DNA from 3 places in the Pseudarthrobacter defluvii genome. Region 2 is predicted to be linked to each of the others. Evidence: predicted binding sites of a transcription regulator. Region 2 holds the regulator's gene; each other region holds the start of a gene.
The links. The regulator HrcA, encoded in region 2, represses chaperone genes, less so after heat shock. The targets are predictions, from matches to a motif close to TTNGCACTCGNNNNNNNCGAGTGCNAA.
Positions count from the first base shown of each region.

Region 1: JCQ34_RS13020 (FmdB family zinc ribbon protein) is a predicted target of HrcA. The motif match lies at 3,507-3,533, and genes of this name have one in related genera.
Region 3: groL (chaperonin GroEL) is a predicted target of HrcA. The motif match lies at 4,270-4,296, and genes of this name have one in related genera.

Region 1 covers NZ_CP066362.1:2,819,497-2,825,768, reverse strand. The annotation lists gene JCQ34_RS13030 (AAA family ATPase) at 1-2,242, shown strand, start outside; gene JCQ34_RS13025 (RcpC/CpaB family pilus assembly protein) at 2,335-3,063, opposite strand; gene JCQ34_RS13020 (FmdB family zinc ribbon protein) at 3,179-3,451, opposite strand; gene JCQ34_RS13015 (5-formyltetrahydrofolate cyclo-ligase) at 3,563-4,183, opposite strand; gene galU (UTP--glucose-1-phosphate uridylyltransferase GalU) at 4,287-5,192, shown strand; gene JCQ34_RS13005 (GNAT family N-acetyltransferase) at 5,197-5,817, shown strand; gene JCQ34_RS13000 (hypothetical protein) at 5,923-6,272, shown strand, end outside.
Region 2 covers NZ_CP066362.1:2,141,242-2,147,513, forward strand. The annotation lists gene JCQ34_RS09860 (16S rRNA (uracil(1498)-N(3))-methyltransferase) at 1-538, opposite strand, end outside; gene dnaJ (molecular chaperone DnaJ) at 541-1,668, opposite strand; gene hrcA (heat-inducible transcriptional repressor HrcA) at 1,757-2,770, opposite strand; gene JCQ34_RS09875 (DUF3097 domain-containing protein) at 2,945-3,793, shown strand; gene JCQ34_RS09880 (DUF4870 domain-containing protein) at 3,870-4,280, shown strand; gene hemW (radical SAM family heme chaperone HemW) at 4,290-5,519, opposite strand; gene lepA (translation elongation factor 4) at 5,545-6,272, opposite strand, start outside.
Region 3 covers NZ_CP066362.1:788,995-795,266, forward strand. The annotation lists gene JCQ34_RS03730 (siderophore-interacting protein) at 1-807, opposite strand, end outside; gene JCQ34_RS03735 (uracil-DNA glycosylase) at 822-1,592, opposite strand; gene JCQ34_RS03740 (DUF3263 domain-containing protein) at 1,688-2,017, shown strand; gene JCQ34_RS03745 (LytR C-terminal domain-containing protein) at 2,068-2,703, shown strand; gene JCQ34_RS03750 (cold-shock protein) at 2,710-2,916, shown strand; gene JCQ34_RS03755 (ABC transporter substrate-binding protein) at 2,916-4,184, shown strand; gene groL (chaperonin GroEL) at 4,475-6,109, shown strand; gene JCQ34_RS03765 (ABC transporter substrate-binding protein) at 6,189-6,272, opposite strand, start outside.

The sequences.
Region 1 (6,272 bases), 680 kb from region 2:
CATGCGCGAACACGGCCTCGGTGAACTCCTTGCCGATCTTGCCGAACGGGAGGTGCCCGAAGGATCGGTCGCGGCCGAACTGGAGCTGGCCTGGTGGCAGTCCGCCCTCGAGGCAATGATCAGCGGTGACGACTACCTTGCCATGTCCGACGGCGACGCCCTGCGCCAGCTCGAGGCAGAGTACCGCCTCGCGGACAACGCCCACATTGCCAGCGGCGCAGCCCGGCTGCGGTGGGCCCTGGCGGAGCGGTGGCGCACCGCCATTGCCGCCCAGCCGCGGCAGGCCGGCCTCCTGCGCAGCCTGCTCAAGGACGGGCGGGTCTCCCTGCCCGCCCTCACCGCACAGGCTCCGGACCTGATCGGCACACTGGTTCCCGTCTGGTCTGTCAGCCCCTACCTCATGACGGGCCTGCTTCCAGCCGAACAGCACTTCGACGCAGTGGTGATCCTCGATGCGGAGGCCACCTCCCTGCAGGCGGTCCTGCCCTCGATTGCCCGTGCCCGGCAGGTCATTGCCTTCGGCGATTCCCGCATTGCCACGCCGCGGACCTTCACGGTGGGGGTGGAGCGGCTGGCGCCCGGAGAATCGGCGCACCACCGTGTGGAAAGCGCCTTTACCGCGCTCTCCGCCGTCCTGCCGGTATGGCAGCTCAACGTGGTGTACCGCGCAGTGGATGAGGACCTGGTCCTCCAGCTGAGCAAGAGCTTTTACGACGGCGGCCTGCGCCGGCTGCCGGAAGGGCAGTCCGCCACGGGGCTGGACCGCTCCCTGCTGGTTGAGTACCTGCCGGACGGCACCGGCCTTCCCAGTGCCGACCACGAGGGGGTGGAATCCGTCGTGGCAGAGGTCAACCGCGTTGTGGAACTGGTCTTCGAGCACGCCCGGATGCGTCCCCGGACTTCCCTCGCCGTGGTGACCGCCAGCCTCCGGCATGCGGCCCGGATTGGCGAGTCCATCCGGCTCCAGCTGTCCAACCAGCCCGGCCTGGCCGGATTCTTCGGAGCCGGCCCGGAGTCCTTCCGGGTGGTTGACCTGGAACGCGCCCAGGGCCTGGTCCGTGACCACGTCATCTTCTCGCCGGGATTCGGGCGCACCCCGCACGGCCGTGCACTGCACAACTTCGGGCCGCTGTCCGCGGAAGGCGGCCGGGAGAAGTTCGCCCTGGCCATGACCCGGGCACGGCGCTCCCTGCACGTGCTGACCTGCTTCCGCCCGGAAGACCTGGACCACACCCGCCTCACTCATGGCGCCGTGGACCTGTACACGCTGCTGGACCGGGAAATCTCCGGCAACACCGACCTTGGTACCCCGGCCTCCCGCGCCGCTGCCAGCGAACAGGCACTTGGGGCGGACCCCCTGGTAGCGGATCTGGGGGACCGGCTCCGCGCCCGCGGGGCCAGGGTATGGCACCAGTACGACGGCGCCATTGACGTGGTCGCCGCGGCCGACCCCCTGAACACCATGGGCCAAGACGACCTGGACCTGCCCCGGCCTGTGGCCATCGAGTCCGACGGCACCAAGCAGTACCGCGCCATGAGCGTACGTGAACGCAGCCGGCTGCGCCCGGAACTGCTGGAACGCCTGGGCTGGCGCTACATGCCGCTGTGGACCATTGAAGTCTTTACCGACCCCTCCACCTGCGCCGACCGCATCGCCGGGTACCTGGGACTTGAGAACATCGTGCTGCCGGGCAGGAGCACCACCTCCACGGGATTCCTTGACGACGACGTCCACCAGGCGCTCAATGGAATCGATACTGCACCATCCGCCGCCTCCTACCTGCCGGGCGGGGCGGCCGGAAACCTGGACAGCGACGGGGACCGCCAGGAAGCCGGGACAATCCGGCACAGCGCCGACGGCAACTCGGACGCGTCCGGCGCGGACCGTTCCGGCGCCGGTTCGGGTCACCACGGCCAGGGCAGGCGCTCGGGCAGCCCGAAAATCGAGGAGTCGGACCCCGTGAGCAACGAAAACCCGAGTAAGGAAGACAGGGCCGGGAACGCCGGGCCCGAGGAAGATATGCACCACGATCGGAACAAGAACCAAGAGACTGCACCAGGTGCTGGCCCTGCCTCCTCCGGGGACGCTGCGGCATCCGCCCCGGCCGCACGCACAGCACAGGGTGGCAGTGAGGAAATCCTTCCGAGCAAGGCTGCTGAGGACGATGCCCGCAGCTGGGGTGACCGGGAGGACGACCATGACACCTGGTTGAAGGAACAGAAGCCACCGCACTGGGGCTGACCGCACTGGGGCGGACCGCGGCGTCCGGAGGGACCCGGCGCAGGGGATCGACTACCCGGTGTCCGGTTTCGGCCCGGTGCGGCTGGCTGATGTTACGGCGGGCCGACCAGGACGAAGAACAGCCGGCCCTGGGTTGAGGCTCCGGCCAGGCGCGAGGATTGTTCCGCGTTGGCCGCCACCACAATCAGTCCATCCGTTTCGGTGGTGCCCAGCCATTGCCCGCCCTGGCCGCCGTTGTTTGAAGTCCATAGGACGGGGACGGCAGATGCCAGGACCTGGGAGGGACCCTGCTGGTCAAACCCGTTGGCCGATGTCAGCACCACGTTGACCAGCTGGCCGGGGGAGACCAGCTGGATGGATGCGGCGTCCGCCATGCGGAGGGGAACCGCCGCTGAACCGGGCGGAGTGCCTGCGAGCAGTCCCGGACCGAGCAGTTGAGCGTCCGTGAGGAGTTGGCCTTTGCGCACGGGTGCGGCCAGTTGCTTGCCCGCTGCGGCGGCGTCATCCTGCAAAAAGCCGTCGGCCACCATTCCCGGCGGCACCTGGAGGTGCGCCAGATCTGCTGCCGTCACGGCGGTCCCGGCGGGAAGATCCCGGGCTGCGGCCAACGCCGTCACAGTGGCGAGCGGGGGAGGAGTGAGCTGCTGCACCGTAAGGGCTGCAGCTGCGCATAACAACAACGCGGCAACAAGCCTGCGGTTGCGGTTCAGCCACCCGGCGAGACGTGCCCCCGGGGAACGGTCTTTACCGCGGCGTGCAACGTTTCGGGGGCTGGCGGGAGGCCGGTAACGGTCGCGGCGACGGCGGGGAAGTCTGGACATGCGCCCACGCTAGTTGCGGTAAACGCACCTGGGGAGCCGGAACGAACGCTATGTGGACAACGGCGGCCGGCGCTGGAACGCGCCGGCCGCCGTCGTACTTAAGACTTATGCCTGTCTAGCTGGCTGCTGCAGCCGGCGCCGAAGCGGCGGGGGCAGCTGCGGGCGCAGCCGGGGCCGCGGCCGGCGCCGGGGAGACGGAGCTGCCCTTGGAATCGCGCGAGTCGGTGCGGTAGAAACCGGAGCCCTTGAAGACGACACCCACGCTGTTGAACTTCTTGCGCAACGTACCCTGGCATTCAGGGCAGGACGTCAGGCTGCTGTCCGAGAACGACTGGACAATGTCGAAGGCGTGGCCGCAATCCTTGCAGGCGTAAGCATATGTTGGCACTGGTGCTCCTCCTCTTGGGCAAACGAGAGGTCCCGAGCTGCCACCTGGTAAACCATTAGCAGTCGCAGGGCCTGAGTGCTAATTCTATCACTGCCCCCGGACGGCCCGGGGTCAGGCGCCGCCCGTGAGCGGCTGGTACCCGGACGGCGCAAGGACCGCCGGCACCGGCCGGTCGAACTCCTCCGCAGGAATCCGTCCCGCAGGCAGCAATTCATCGTCGTAGATAACAGCGGCCAGCGGAATTTCCTTCCCGGCCGTGGCAAGATGCCCCAGGAACTTGTCGTAGTACCCGCCGCCCTGGCCGATCCTGTTGCCGGCACGGTCCACCGCGGTGGCGGGAATGAAAAGGACTGCCGCCCCGCCTGCCGTTTCAGGCCCGTGCCGGGGTCCGGCGGGCTCAAGGATGGGCGCATACTTACTGCGTTCGAAGCCTGTTTCCGGCGTCCAAAACACCCAGCTCAGCTCCCTGCCGGGTTCGCACACCGGAAGCAGCACCTTGTGCCCGCTGCTGTGCAGGGCATTAATGAGCGGCAGGGTAGGCGGTTCCTGTCCCACGCCCAGGTACACGCACGCAATGCCGGGCCGGCCGCCGGTGACCGTCCCGGCCCAGGCATTGCCGTGCACAGCCAGGGCGCTGCCTGCCGCTTCCAGTTGCGCCGGGGTCAGCCCGGCGCGCCGGCGCCGGTGGGCGGCCCGGATATCGTCCTTGACCGCGTTCGTCTCCTGCAGCATGGTGTCCTTCCTGCGTTGCCAGTACTCTACGGCTTCTGGCTGGATGCCAGCCTGCCGCGCCGATGGTTACTGAAATGCTTGACGCTGACGTTAGATTAGTCCGGTGAACACCAGTAACCCCAGAGTCCGCAAAGCTGTCATTCCCGCCGCGGGCCTTGGCACCAGGTTCCTGCCCGCCACCAAGGCGATGCCTAAGGAAATGCTTCCCGTCGTGGATAAGCCTGCCATCCAGTATGTGGTGGAGGAAGCGGTCCATGTAGGCCTCAACGACGTTCTGATGATTACCGGCCGCAACAAACGCGCCCTGGAAGACCACTTCGACAGGGTGCCCTCCCTTGAATCGACGCTGGAGGACAAGGGAGACACGGAAAAGCTTGCATCTATCCAGGCGGCCAGCCAACTGGGCGACATCCACTACGTCCGGCAGGGCGACCCCCACGGGCTGGGACACGCGGTACTCCGGGCAAAGCAGCATGTAGGCAACGAAGCCTTCGCCGTCCTGCTGGGGGATGACCTGATTGATGCCCGCGACGAACTGCTCAGCACCATGATGGACGTGCAGGCGAAAACGGGAGGGTCCGTCGTCGCGCTTATTGAGGTGGAACCCTCGCAGATCAGTGCCTACGGCTGCGCCGACATTCAGGAGATTGACGGCGAAGGCTACGTCCGCGTCAACCGGCTGGTGGAGAAGCCCACACCGGAGGAAGCCCCGTCCAACCTTGCGCTGATCGGGCGCTATGTCCTGCACCCGGCCGTGTTCGAAGTCCTCGAGCACACTAAGCCGGGACGGGGCGGTGAAATCCAGCTGACGGATGCCCTCCAGGAACTTGCCTCCGGTGATGCCGAGGGGCACGGCGTCTACGGAGTGGTCTTCCGCGGCCGCCGCTACGACACCGGAGACAAGCTGAGCTACCTCAAGGCCTGCGTCCAGCTGGCCGTCGACAGCGAAGATCTGGGTCCGGGCCTGCGGGAATGGCTGCCCGGCTTCGCCGCCGGCCTTTCCCGGTAACCCCGTGCGCACAGGTCCCATTTGGCCGGTCACCCTTGAATGCGGCGACCTGGTCCTGCGGCCCATCCGGTACCGCGACAAGAAAGAATGGACCGAGGTGCGGTCGCGCAACAGCCAGTGGCTGGCACCGTGGGAGGCGTCCAACCCGGACCCGGCAGGTGGCCTCCCTGACTACCGGCACATGGTCCGCTCGCTCAATATCCAGGCTGCCCAGGCCACTGCACTGCCTTTCCTTATCACCGAATGGCAGCCGGGGCTTCGGAACCCCGCCATCGTGGGACAGTTGACAGTGTCCTCCATCGTCTGGGGTTCGGCCATGATGGCCACCCTGGGGTACTGGGTGGACCAGGACAGGGCAGGACGGGGGATAGCGCCCACCTCAGTGGCGCTGGTAACCGACCACTGCTTCAGGGCGCTCGGCCTGCACCGGATGGAAATCAATATCCGGCCCGAGAACGGACCAAGCCTGCGCGTGGTGGAAAAACTGGGGTTCCGGGACGAAGGGTACCGGCCCCGCTTCCTCCACATCAACGGCAAATGGGCAGACCACCGCTCCTTCGCCCTCACCGCGGAAGAAGTCCCGGAAGGCCTGTTGGGTCCCTGGCTGGCATCGCGTCGGTCATAAATCAAACGGTTTGCCCACAGGGGCACGACACACCCTTGATAATGCGGCCTGAGCAGGCATGATGCTCATACGGTTTTGAGTGTGGACTTCCCCCTTAGCAGCTCAGTGATCCTTGTGGTTGCCGTCGCGCTCTGGATTGTGTGGGTTGCCCCCTACGTCCTCCGGAACCGCCGGCACCAATTCCAGCCTGCCGGCGATTTCCTGGCAGACGCCCCCGCCGATGAAAGGCCGGATCCGCACCCCGGCCTGGTCCTGAACGTCGCCGCCCAGCAGGAGAAAGCCATGGAACCCAGGAAGAGTGCCGCACCCGCTGCAGGCACTGCAAGCACCCCGCCCCCGGCCAGGTTCCGCGTCCGCTACGGCCGCACGGCCCTGGCCCTTGTGGGGCTGCTGTCCCTGGTCACCGCTTTCATCTCGGGCGTGCTGCTTCCGTTCGGCGTCGGTTCGCCAGCTCT
Region 2 (6,272 bases):
CGGCGTCTTCATGCAGGATGACCGCCAGGTCTGCCGCCTCCACGGCGGCGGAAAGCGCCGTGGTGTCGACGGCGGCACGGACTTCCGGGAGCCAGGCACGCCGCGCCTGCTTGGCGGCCGCCGTCACGGTTGATTCCCACTTGGCGTGCGCCCGCGCTGCGCGGTCGCCCTTCCAGCGGACGATGGACCGTTCAGACTGCCAGGGAACCACCGCGTCGACGCCCAGTTCCGTGGCTGTCTCAATGGCCAGTTCGTCGCGGTCGCCTTTGGCCAAAGCCTGGACCAGCACCAGCCGGACCTCCGGCCTGTCTTCCACCGTCAGGCTGCTGCACTCCACCTCGAGCCCGGACGGTGCGGCCGAGATAACCTTTCCGGTCATCCGGGTGCCGGCGCCGTCCACGATGTCCACAGCCTCGCCCGGCGCCAGCCGCTTGACGGTGACGGCGTGCCGCGCCTCCGCCCCTTCGAGGACGAACGTGCGGCCCGGCGTCGTTGCGTCCAGGGAACCAGTGGAGGTGAAGAAGACGGGGTTGCTCACCGCTACAGGTTCCCGAACCGGTCCCGGAGCTTGGCGAACATGCCGCCGCTGGCGGCCAACTTGCCTTCGGTAATCTGCTCACCCCGGAGCTTGGCAAGTTGGCGCAGGAGGTCCTCCTGCGCGGAGTCGAGCTTGGCCGGGGTGTCCACCTGCAGATGCACCTTCAGGTCGCCGCGGCCATAGCCCCTCAGGTGGGTAACACCCAAGCCGCGCAGGGTGATGATTTCGCCTGACTGGGTTCCCGGCTTGACGTCGATCTCCTGGGTACCGTCGAAGGTTTCGAGGCTGACGTCCGTGCCCAGGGCCGCAGCGGTCATGGGGATGTGCAGGGTGGCGTGCAGGTCATCGCTTTCGCGCACGTACGTGGGGTCGTTGTTGACGCGGATCTCGACGTACAGGTCGCCCGCCGGGCCCCCTGCAGGGCCGGCCTCGCCCTGGCCGGAGAGCTGGATGCGGGTACCGGTGGCGACACCGGCGGGAACCTTGATGGTCAGCGACCGGCGGCTGCGGATGCGGCCCTGGCCACTGCATTCGTTGCAGGGATCCTTGATGACAGTGCCGAAGCCTTCGCAAGTGCCGCAGGGGGCTGCCGTCATGACCTGGCCGAGGATGGAGCGGACGGCCCGCTGGACCTGGCCGCTGCCGCCGCAGATGTCGCAGCGTTCCGGCTGGGTCCCGGGACGGCAGCAGGATCCATCACAGGTGGGACAGACCACAGCGGTGTCCACCTCGAGCTTCTTGTTGACTCCGAATACGGCGTCGCGGAGGTCGATCCGGACACTGATGAGTGCGTCCTGGCCGCGGCGGACGCGCGACGCCGGACCCGAGGCACCACCGGCGCCAAAGAAGGTGTCGAAAATGTCCTGGAACGCGAATCCCTGGCCTGCGTAACCGGCGCCGCCGAAACCGTTGTCCGTGCCGTTTTCATTGCCGGTGGTGTCGTAGATCCTGCGCTTCTGGGGATCGGAAAGGACCTCGTAGGCGTGCGTTACCGCCTTGAACCGCTCTGCAGCGTCGGCACCTGGGTTAACGTCCGGGTGAAGGGTGCGGGCCAGCTTGCGGTAGGCCTTTTTGATCTCTTCGCCCGTAGCTTCGGGTGAGACTCCAAGGACGTCATAGTGGCTGCTCAAAATTCGTGTCTCTTCCTTGTTGTACTGCGTTCAGTTGGTCGGCCAGGGCTCTTGTTTCACAGCCGGAGCAAGCTCCGGCAGCCAAGAGTCAGGGCCCCAAAATCCTCGAAAGGTAGCGGGCTACCGCCCTGACGGCGGCCATGGTGGTGGGATAGTCCATTCGGGTAGGACCGAGGATTCCCACTTTGGCTGCGCTGTCCGGACCGTAGCCGGTGGCCACCACGGAGGCCTCAGCAAGCCCGTCGTAGGGGTTCTCCCTTCCGATGCTGACAGCCACGCCCCGGTGGTCCTGGGCCATCTCGCTCAACAGCCGCAGCATCACCACCTGTTCCTCGAGCGCCTCCAGCACAGGGCCAATGCTGAGGGGAAAGTCCACATTGGACCGGGCGAGGTTGGCGGTGCCGGCCATGACCATGCGGTCTTCCCGACTGCTCTGCGCCAGCCCCTCAAGGCCGACGGCCAGCGCGTGTGCCGCCTGGCGCTGCGAGTGGGGCGTTGCAGCCACGACGGCGGGAAGGGCCTGGGCGAGGTGGCTCAGCCGGGTTCCCCCCAGGGCAGCCAGGAAACGGGTGCGCAACTCGGCCAGCGCCTCGTCGCCAAGGTCCTGGCCGACGTCCATGACGCGCTGCTCCACCTTGCCGCTGTTGGCGATGAGGACCACGAGGACCTTCCGCGGTGCCAGCAGCACGAATTCGATGTGGCGGACAAGTGCCCTGCTCAGGTGCGGGTACTGGACCACGGCCACCTGGTTGGTCAGTTGCGACAGCAGCCGAACGGTTCGGTCCAGTACGTCGTCGAGGTCGTCCGCGCCCTCCAGGAGGGTCTGGATGGCACGGCGTTCTGCAGCCGAAAGGGGCTTGACTGCCGAGATCTGGTCGACAAAGAGCCGGTAGCCCTTGTCGGTGGGGATCCGGCCGGCGCTGGTATGGGGGGCGGTGATCAGCCCCTCGTCCTCCAGCGCGGCCATGTCATTGCGGATGGTGGCGCTGGAAACGCCAAGATGATGCCGCTCCACCAGGGCCTTTGACCCAACCGGCTCGCGGGAGTGGACGTAATCCTCCACGATGGCCCGCAGTACTTCCAGTTTGCGTGGCTCGCTCACTCTCCACCTCCATCCATGGTCCGGGGCCGCCCGCCCCGCCCGGTGCCACCCGGGGGTTAGCACTCGACATGCCTAAGTGCTAACAGTCTATTATGCCTCGGCCCGTTGTTAGCATTGGTACCGCTCCGGGCGAAACTCCCGGGCTAAGGAGCTAGCGCTAGGCGGATCGATTCCATGGATTACCAGAACTGGGGCCCCCGGGGCATTTCCGCTCCCACGCGGACGGAGCTGCCCGAGGTCCCCGTGGAGCGCGGCATGGTGCTTGAGGAAGTACAGTCCGGCTGGGTGGGCGCCGTCACCCGCGTGGAGAAGTCCGGCGGAATGCACGTCGTTGCATTGGAGGACCGCCGCGGAAAGTCGCGGTCCTTCAAGCTGGGGTTCGGTTTCCTCCTCGAGGGCCAGCCCATCCGGTTGATGCCGCCGGCGCCCAAGGCGGCCGTCGGTGCTCCCGCCGGCAGGACTGCCTCCGGTTCGGTGCGCGTCTCCGGCCAGCGCGCCCAGGTTGCCAAGGCAAGCCGGATCTGGGTGGAAGGCAAGCACGACGCCGAACTGGTGGAAAAGGTCTGGGGAGACGACCTGCGCGTGGAAGGCATCGTCGTCGAGCCCCTCCACGGCATCGACGACCTGGCCGCTGCCGTCGCGGACTTCAGGCCCGGCCCGGGCCGCCGACTCGGTGTGCTGGTGGACCACCTGGTTCCCGATTCCAAGGAATCCCGGATCGCCCACGCCGTCATGGCGTCCCCGGGCGCGGCCGGCAACGTCCTGATCGTCGGGCACCCGTACGTGGACGTGTGGCAGGCAATCCGCCCTGCAGTCCTGGGCATCGAAAAATGGCCCGCCATCCCCCGCGGGCAGGACTGGAAGACCGGGATCCTCAATGCCTTCGGCTGGCCCCACGCCACGAAGGAAGACATCGGCCTCGGATGGCAGAAGCTGCTCGGTGCCGTACGCACGTACGCGGACCTCGAAGCGTCGCTGCTGGGCCGGGTTGAGGAAGTCATTGATTTCCTCACCGTGCCCTGACGGGCGGGCGACGGCCGCAAAGCCAGTATTCTTGGTAGTAGTCAGCACCAACTTGCACCTCAGAAGGACACAGACTGTGGCAGAAAACGCACGTGATCACAGGGACGGCCAGGGCCGTTCCGAGTACCATGGCGTACCCGCCAACGCCCTGCCGCTTACGGCCAGCGAAGACCGCCAATGGGCCACGCTGGCTCACTTCGGCGGAATCCTGGGGTGTATCCCGTCGCTGCTGATCTACCTGATCTTCCGCGACCGCGGGCCGTTCACCGCCCAGGAGTCCAAGGAAGCGCTGAACTTCAGCCTGCCGCCCACCATCGCCGCGGTCCTGGCCAACATCCTGGTCTTCATCCCCTACGTGGGGAACATTTTCGCGGTCATCGCCACACTGATCTGGGTGGCGCTCACGTGCTTCTCGGTGGCCGCCGGCATCCACGTCAACCGCGGCCAACCGCACCGCTACCAGTACAACCTGCGCTGGATCAAGTAGCGGCCCAGGTCAGTCCGGGAGGATGCGGCGGACCACCGCGTCTGCCAGCAGCCTGCCCTTGAGGGTCAGGACCAGGCGTCCCCGGAAAGCGGCAGCGGGCTCCACCAGGCCGCCCGCGATCAGCCCGGCCACCTCATGCCGCCCGGCAGCGCTAAGCGTTGACACCTCGAGCCCTGACTGCAGGCGCGCCTCGAGCATCACCTTTTCCAGGTTTGTGGTTTCCGCATCCAGGGTTTCCCTGCCGGCAGCCGGCGACAGCCCCTGCGACAGCCTGTTGGCATAGGCGGACGGGTGCTTGACGTTCCACCAGCGGACCCCGCCCACGTGCGAATGTGCGCCGGGGCCGATCCCCCACCAGTCGTCTCCCCGCCAGTAGGCCAGGTTGTGCCGGCACGCCTGATCCGGAGTGCGCGCCCAGTTGCTGACCTCATACCAGCCGAGCCCTGCTTCGGTGATCAGCTGGTCGGCGAGCTCGTACTTGTCGGCGTGGTCGTCGTCGTCAATTCCCGGGACTTCGCCACGGCGCATCTGGGCTGCCAGCTTGGTCCCTTCCTCGACGATCAGCGCGTAGGCGCTGATGTGGTCAGGCTGGTAGGACAGGGCCGTCTCCAGGGAGTGGCGCCAGTCGGCCAGTGTCTCCCCCGGCGTGCCGTAGATCAGGTCCAGGCTGACGGCCAGGCCGGCTTCCCGGGCCCACTGCACCACCTGCGGTACCCGGCTCGGCGTGTGGGTGCGGTCAAGGACCTTGAGGACGTGCGGAACGGCGGACTGCATGCCAAAGGACACGCGGGTGAAGCCGGCCTCCTTGAGGACGGCCAGGGATTCAGGGGTGACAGAGTCCGGGTTGGCTTCCGTGGTGACTTCGGCACCGTCCTCGATGCCCCAATGGTCAATGGCAGCGCGAAGGATCAGGGCGAGGTCATCAGCGGGCAGCAGCGTGGGCGTGCCGCCCCCAAAGAAGACAGTGCTGAGCTTCCGCTCCGGCAGGCCGGAACCTGCCAGCACGTTCGCCGCCAGCGCCACTTCCGACACCGCCGTTTGCGCATATGCGTCCTGCGAAGCACCGCCGCCGAGTTCCGTGGCGGTATAGGTATTGAAGTCGCAGTAGCCACAGCGCACCGCGCAGAACGGGATGTGGACGTACAGGCCAAATGCCCGGCCCGCCGCACCGTCCGCTGCCTGTGCAGGCAGCAGGCCGTCCGACGGCGCCGGGTCGCCGAGGGGAAGGACGCTGGGCATCAGCGCGTCCCCCGCTGCGCAGTGGTCACTTCTTCTTTGCCTTGTCCTTCGATTCGTCCGTGGTGAGGGCGGCGATGAAGGCCTCTTGCGGCACTTCCACCGTCCCCACCATCTTCATGCGCTTCTTGCCTTCTTTCTGCTTTTCCAGGAGCTTGCGCTTACGCGAGATGTCACCGCCGTAGCACTTCGCCAGTACGTCCTTGCGGATGGCCCGGATGCTTTCACGGGCGATGATTCGGGAACCGATGGCCGCCTGGATGGGCACCTCGAACTGCTGCCGCGGGATGAGTTCGCGGAGCTTGCCGGTCATCATCACGCCGTAGGCGTAAGCCTTGTCCCGGTGGGTGATGGCACTGAAGGCGTCCACCTGCTCGCCCTGGAGCATGATGTCCACCTTGACCAGGTCGGCAACCTGCTCGCCATCGGCTTTCCAGTCCAGCGATCCGTAGCCACGGGTCTTCGACTTCAGGATGTCGAAGAAGTCGAAGACGATTTCCGCCAGCGGCAGGCGGTAGCGGATTTCCACCCGGTCCTCGGAAAGGTAGTCCATGCCGCCCATGACGCCGCGGCGCGACTGGCACAGCTCCATGATGGCGCCGACGAATTCGTTGGGGGCCAGGATGGTGGCGGAAACCATCGGTTCGCGTACTTCCGCGATCTTGCCGGTGGGGTACTCGCTGGGGTTGGTCACGCGGACCACCTTTTTGTCCTCCAGCGTGACCTCGTATTCCACGTTCGGCGCAGTGGAGATGA
Region 3 (6,272 bases), 1.4 Mb from region 2:
CTGGAACACATCCTCCACGCGGCCCTGCGCCCAGTATCCGGACAGGGACACCTGCCGGCGCTCCAGGCCGCGCTGTTTGAAGAACACCTCGCGCAAGGCCTTCATGTACCCGCGTTCGCCGTGTGCAAAGACGTCCACGGTACCGGCCGGCCACTCGGCGTCCGCCACGGCGCTGACCAGCAGGTCGCCGGAACCTGCCGGTGCCCCGTTGCGCGGCAGCCAGGTGATGTTCAGCCCGGCAGGGGCGGAAATGGGCTGGATATCGGCCTCGGAGCCGACCTCCAGGAAGGCCAGCCCCGTTGCCTCGGCCGGCAGCGACTCGATGCAGGCAGCGATGGCAGGCAGGGCCGCTTCATCCCCGGCAAAGAGGTACCAGTCAGCGTCCGGGTTGGGGTTGAAGGCGCCGCCGGGGCCGGTGAAGGTGAGCGTGTCGCCCGGCTGGGCGTTGGCCGCCCACGGTCCGGCGAGCCCTTCGTCGCCGTGGACCACGAAGTCGATGGCGAGCTCCCGGGCCTCCGGGTCCACCCAACGCAGCGTGTAGGTGCGGGTGAAGGGCCACTGCTCGCGCGGCATGGTTTCGCGGATGGCCCAAAGGTCAAGGGGGGAGGGGTACTGGACGCCGGGCTGTGGAAACACGATTTTCACGTACCGGTCCACAAACCCGTTGTTCGTGAAGTCGCTGAAGCCCTCGCCGCCGGCCACGATCCGGACCATGTGCGGCGACAGCTGCTCCTTGCGCAGCACCCTCAGGTTGACCTGGGGGCGGCTCTTCTTGGTGGCGCTGGTGGCGGCAGGGACAGTGCTCATAAGGCAAGCCTAAGCTAGGGCGACGGCGGCAGTTCCCAGGTTACGTCCAGCGCACCTTGTTCCCGCAGCAGTTGGTTGACGCGGCTGAACGGCCGGGAGCCAAAGAACCCGCGCGAAGCAGACAATGGACTGGGGTGGGCGCTGCTGACAGCGGGCGCTCCGGCCAGGAGCGGCCGGACGCCCTCGGCCTCCTTGCCCCACAGCACCGCCACCAGCGGCATCCTGGACCCGTCCGCAGCTGTGCGGTTCGCCAGCGCGGTGACTGCCGCCGTCGTAATCTCCTCCCAGCCCTTGCCGCGATGGGAACCCGCCGCCCCCGCCCGGACCGTGAGCACCCGGTTCAGGAGCAGTACGCCCTGGTTCGTCCAGGCCGACAGGTCGCCATGGACACGCGGCGGAATGCCCAGGTCCGATTCCAGCTCCCGGTAAATGTTCACCAGGCTGCGGGGAAGCGGCCGGACGTGCGGCTCGACGGAAAACGACAGCCCGACGGCGTGTCCCGGCGTGGGGTAGGGGTCCTGCCCGACGATGAGCACCTTCACATCCGCCAGGGGCTGGCGGAAGGCGCGCAGGACGTTCGACGGCGGCGGGAGGATCTGGTGCCCGGCGGCCTCCTCTGCAGCAACGAAAGTGAGCACCTTCCGGAGTTGGCCTTCCACGCCGTGGAGGGCCGCGGCCCAGTCGGCTGCCATGAGCTCCGCGAGCGGGAGCTCGGCCAGGTCCGCGAAGCTGATGGCGTCCGCCGGTTCCTGCTGCAGCTCGAACAGCGCATCCGATTCAAACATCGTTCCATTGTTGCAGGCACTGCAAATGACACCCGTGTTATTCGGCCGGTAGCATGGGTGTAAGACATTGGCCGTAACCAGCGAAGGAGTGCGCCGTGGCGGAACCGGCCCGGGAACACCTGCCGGAGCAGGATCCAGGGAAGTCCCTCCTGGCGGATTTCACCCTCCGCGAGTCCTCCCTTTCCGAGCGCGAACAGCAGATGCTGGCCCTGGAACGGCAGTGGTGGAAGTATGCGGGGGCCAAGGAACAGGCTATCCGCGAGCTGTTCGATCTCTCCGCAACCCATTACTACCAGCTCCTTAACGCGCTGATCGACCGCGAGGATGCCCTGGCCCACGATCCCATGCTGGTGAAGAGATTGCGTAGACTACGTACGTCGCGCCACCGTGCACGCACCGCCCGGCGCCTGGGATCCGACGCTTAGACGCCCCAGGCCGGGACAACAGCCGCAATCAACAAGGATGTCCTTCCACCATGACCAGATACGCCCGCGATGAATTCGACAAGGTCCCGGAGGCCGCGTCGCGACAAGGTGTCCACCGGACGGCTACGGCCCCGTCCCGCGTGCGGCTGTGGCCCATCCTTGCGGTGGGCGTTGCGGCCCTGGCCATTGGACTGGTCTCCTTCCTGATCCTTCCCAAGCTCGGCTTCAACACCACCGCCAGCCAGGCGTCGGCAACCGTTGAATCAGCCCCGCTGGCCGGAACCGGATCCACCCCTTCGCCCACCCAGTCCTCGTCTGCACCGGGGTCCGTCCCGGTGCCGTCCGCGTCGGCCGTACCAACCCAAAGCAGCGAGCCCGAGCCCACCGCTTCCGCCAGCCAGCAGGCCGTCGTCGACAAGACCCAGGCAGTGGCCGTCTACAACGCTGCCGGCACGGCAGGGCTGGCCAGCCGCGTGGGGGGCACGGTCCAGGCTGACGGCTGGCGGCTCGGCCAGGTAGGCAACTGGTCCGGCGCCCCGCAAAAGTCCTCCGTGATCTTCTATGCCGGCCCGCAGCAACTGGCCAGCGCGCAGGAGCTTGCAGGACTGTTGAACATTCCCACCGTGGTGAACAGCACCGAATTCCAGGTACCGCTCGTGGTTGTGCTCGGCCCGGGTTACCGGTAGCCGCGCATGGCACTGGGAACCGTGAAGTGGTTCAACGCTGAGAAGGGCTACGGCTTCATCACCGTTGACGGCTCCGGTGATGACGTCTTTGTCCACTGGTCCGCGGTCCAGGGGGAGGGTTACCGCGCCCTGGCTGAGGGCCAGCGGGTGCAGTTGGACATTGGCGAGGGCGAAAAGGGCCCGCAGGCAGAAAACGTCCGGCCCGCGCAATGATGCCGGCTCACCACTCCCCAGTCCGCGTCCGCACAGCGCTTGCCGCGTCACTGGCGGGCCTCCTTTCCATGACGGCCTGCGCCGGCACCGGCGGCAACGCCAGGACAGAGCCCGCGGAGGCTTCGGGCGACGGCGTCCTCCGGGTGGGCCTGATCCTTGACAACACCGGCGACAACGCCTTCCTCAACGCACCCCAGCTGGCGGCCGCCAAGGCAGCCATCCAGGACATCAACGCCGCCGGCGGACACAAGGGCCGGCCCGTGGAGCTGCTTCCGGTGCACCCGGACCAGGACACCGCAGCCCAGGCCAAGGACCTGGCGGCTGCCAAGGCGGACGTTGCCATTGGACCCACCGACTCCAGCCATGCAACCCCCGCCGTGGACATCCTGTCCCGCGCCCAAGTGCCGCTCATCTCCCCGGCCAACACCGCTGCCGGCCTCTCCACAAGCGCCAGTGGAGGCTACTATTTCCGGACGGCCGCAGCCGACGTCGCACAAGGGCCCGTGCTGGCAAAGCTCGCCAAGGACGCCGGTGCCGCCAGCATCAGCGTGCTGTACCAGCAGGGTGCCTACGGCAAGGACCTGTCGGCCGCCGTCACCGAAGCTGCCCAACAGTCCGGACTCAAGGTCCTGCCCGGGACGGGCTTCAATCCGGGGGATGGCGCCGAAGCCGCGCGCTCTGCCGCCAAAGCCACGCCGGACGCCGTCGTCCTGGTGGCCCGCGACGGCGCGCAGGGCGCATTGGCCGAACTCCACAATGCAGGGGTCAGCGGTTCGAAGGTCATCCTCAGCGACGGTGCCTTCGCCCGCTACGGATCCGCGCTGCCGTCCCGGGCCCTCGAAGGCGCGCGCGCCGTCATCCCGGGCCAGCTCCCCACGGCAGCCTTCCAGGGCAAACTGCTGGCGGTGGACCCCTCCCTGAAGGACGTCTCTTACGCTGCCGAAACCTATGACGCAGTTACGCTGGCGGCCCTCGCAGCGGCCCGGGCGCAGGATGACGCGGGCCGGTCCATTGCCGCGAACCTCATTCCGGTCTCCGGCGGAACGGCGACCTCCGGGGCAGGCACGCCGCAGGCTCCGTGCCTGAGTTACAAGGAGTGCCTCGGCGGCCTCGCCGCCGGCCCGGACATTAATTACGACGGCGAATCCGGCCCGGTTGCCTTCGATACCAACGGGGACATCACCACGGCCGCCTTCTCCGTCTTCACCTACGGGGCTGACAACAACCCCAGCCCCACGGGGCACGAAACAGCTGGACACTCCGGCTGATCGCCCTGGGCGAAGCGGCTGCGGCCAGCGCCTTGTCCGGCGTCTTATCGCTTGCACTCTCACCTGGGGAGTGCTAATTATTGAGTTAGCACTCTGACGTACCGACTGCTAAAGCAAAGCCTGGTTTCGGCCGGCGGCGCCCTGCACCGGTCGAGGAGCGAAAGAAACACCTCACTTCAGTGAGATCCCCACGCGGAGGCATACAGAGGCCGCCGTCAAAGGATCGTCCGTCGCGGGCACTGCAGCGAAGGTTCATTCTTAACGACTGTCCCGAAAGGACTACTGCCGTTATGGCCAAGATCATTGCATTTGATGAAGAGGCACGCCGCGGCCTTGAGCGTGGCCTGAACACCCTCGCCGACGCCGTTAAGGTCACCCTCGGCCCGCGTGGACGCAACGTCGTCCTCGAAAAGAAGTGGGGCGCCCCCACGATCACCAACGATGGTGTTTCCATCGCCAAGGAGATCGAGCTGGACGATCCCTACGAAAAGATCGGCGCCGAGCTGGTCAAGGAAGTTGCCAAGAAGACCGACGATGTTGCCGGTGACGGCACCACCACCGCCACGGTCCTGGCACAGGCGCTGGTCAAGGAAGGCCTGCGCAACGTTGCCGCCGGCGCCGACCCGCTGTCCCTCAAGCGCGGCATCGAGAAGGCCGTTGACGCCGTCACCGCCGAGCTGCTGAACTCCGCCAAGGAAATCGAAACCAAGGAAGAGATCGCCGCCACCGCGTCCATCTCCGCCGGTGACGACGAGATCGGTGCCCTCATCGCCGAAGCCCTGGACAAGGTGGGCAAGGAAGGCGTCATCACGGTCGAGGAGTCCAACACCTTCGGCCTGGAGCTCGAGCTCACTGAAGGCATGCGCTTCGACAAGGGCTACATCTCCGCCTACTTCGTCACCGACGCCGAGCGCCAGGAAACTGTCCTCGAGGACCCGTACATCCTGATCGTCAACTCCAAGATCTCCAACGTCAAGGAACTGGTTGCTGTCCTGGAAAAGGTCATGCAGTCCAACAAGCCGCTGCTGATCATCGCCGAGGACATCGAGGGCGAGGCCCTGGCCACCCTGATCGTCAACAAGATCCGTGGCACCTTCAAGTCTGTCGCCGTCAAGGCTCCGGGCTTCGGTGACCGCCGCAAGGCCCAGCTGGCCGATATCGCCGTCCTCACCGGCGGCCAGGTCATCTCCGAGGAAGTTGGCCTCAAGCTGGAGAACGCCGGCCTGGAGCTCCTGGGCCAGGCCCGCAAGGTTGTTGTCACCAAGGACGAGACCACCATCGTCGAAGGTGCCGGCGACGCCGACCAGATCGCCGGCCGCGTTTCCCAGATCCGCGCCGAGATCGAGAACTCCGACTCTGACTACGACCGCGAGAAGCTGCAGGAGCGCCTGGCCAAGCTGGCCGGCGGCGTTGCAGTCATCAAGGCCGGTGCCGCAACCGAGGTTGAGCTCAAGGAACGCAAGCACCGCATCGAAGACGCTGTGCGCAACGCCAAGGCTGCAGTTGAAGAAGGCATCGTCGCCGGTGGCGGCGTGGCCCTGATTCAGGCCGGCGCCAAGGCGTTCGCCAACCTTCAGCTGTCCGGCGACGAAGCAACGGGCGCCAACATCGTCCGCGTTGCCATCGACGCCCCGCTGAAGCAGATCGCCTTCAACGCCGGCATGGAGCCCGGCGTGGTTGTCGACAAGGTCCGCGGCCTGCCCGCCGGCCACGGCCTCAACGCAGCAACCGGTGAATACACCGACCTGCTGGCAGCCGGCGTCAACGATCCCGTCAAGGTGACCCGCTCTGCCCTGCAGAACGCGGCTTCCATCGCCGGCCTGTTCCTCACCACCGAAGCAGTGGTTGCTGACAAGCCGGAGAAGGCTGCTGCTCCTGCCGGCGGCGACGACATGGGCGGCATGGGCGGCATGGGCGGCTTCTAAGCTTCCCGGCCGGGATTCCCTCCCGCCAACAGAAAAATGCGGCTCCCTCCTGGTGAGGGGGCCGCATTTTTGCTGCGGATTACTTTCTGGCTGAATCCAGCATTCCCTGGACTTCCTTCGTGAAGGCTTCGGCGGCCGCCTGGGGCGTCAGCCGGTCATACAG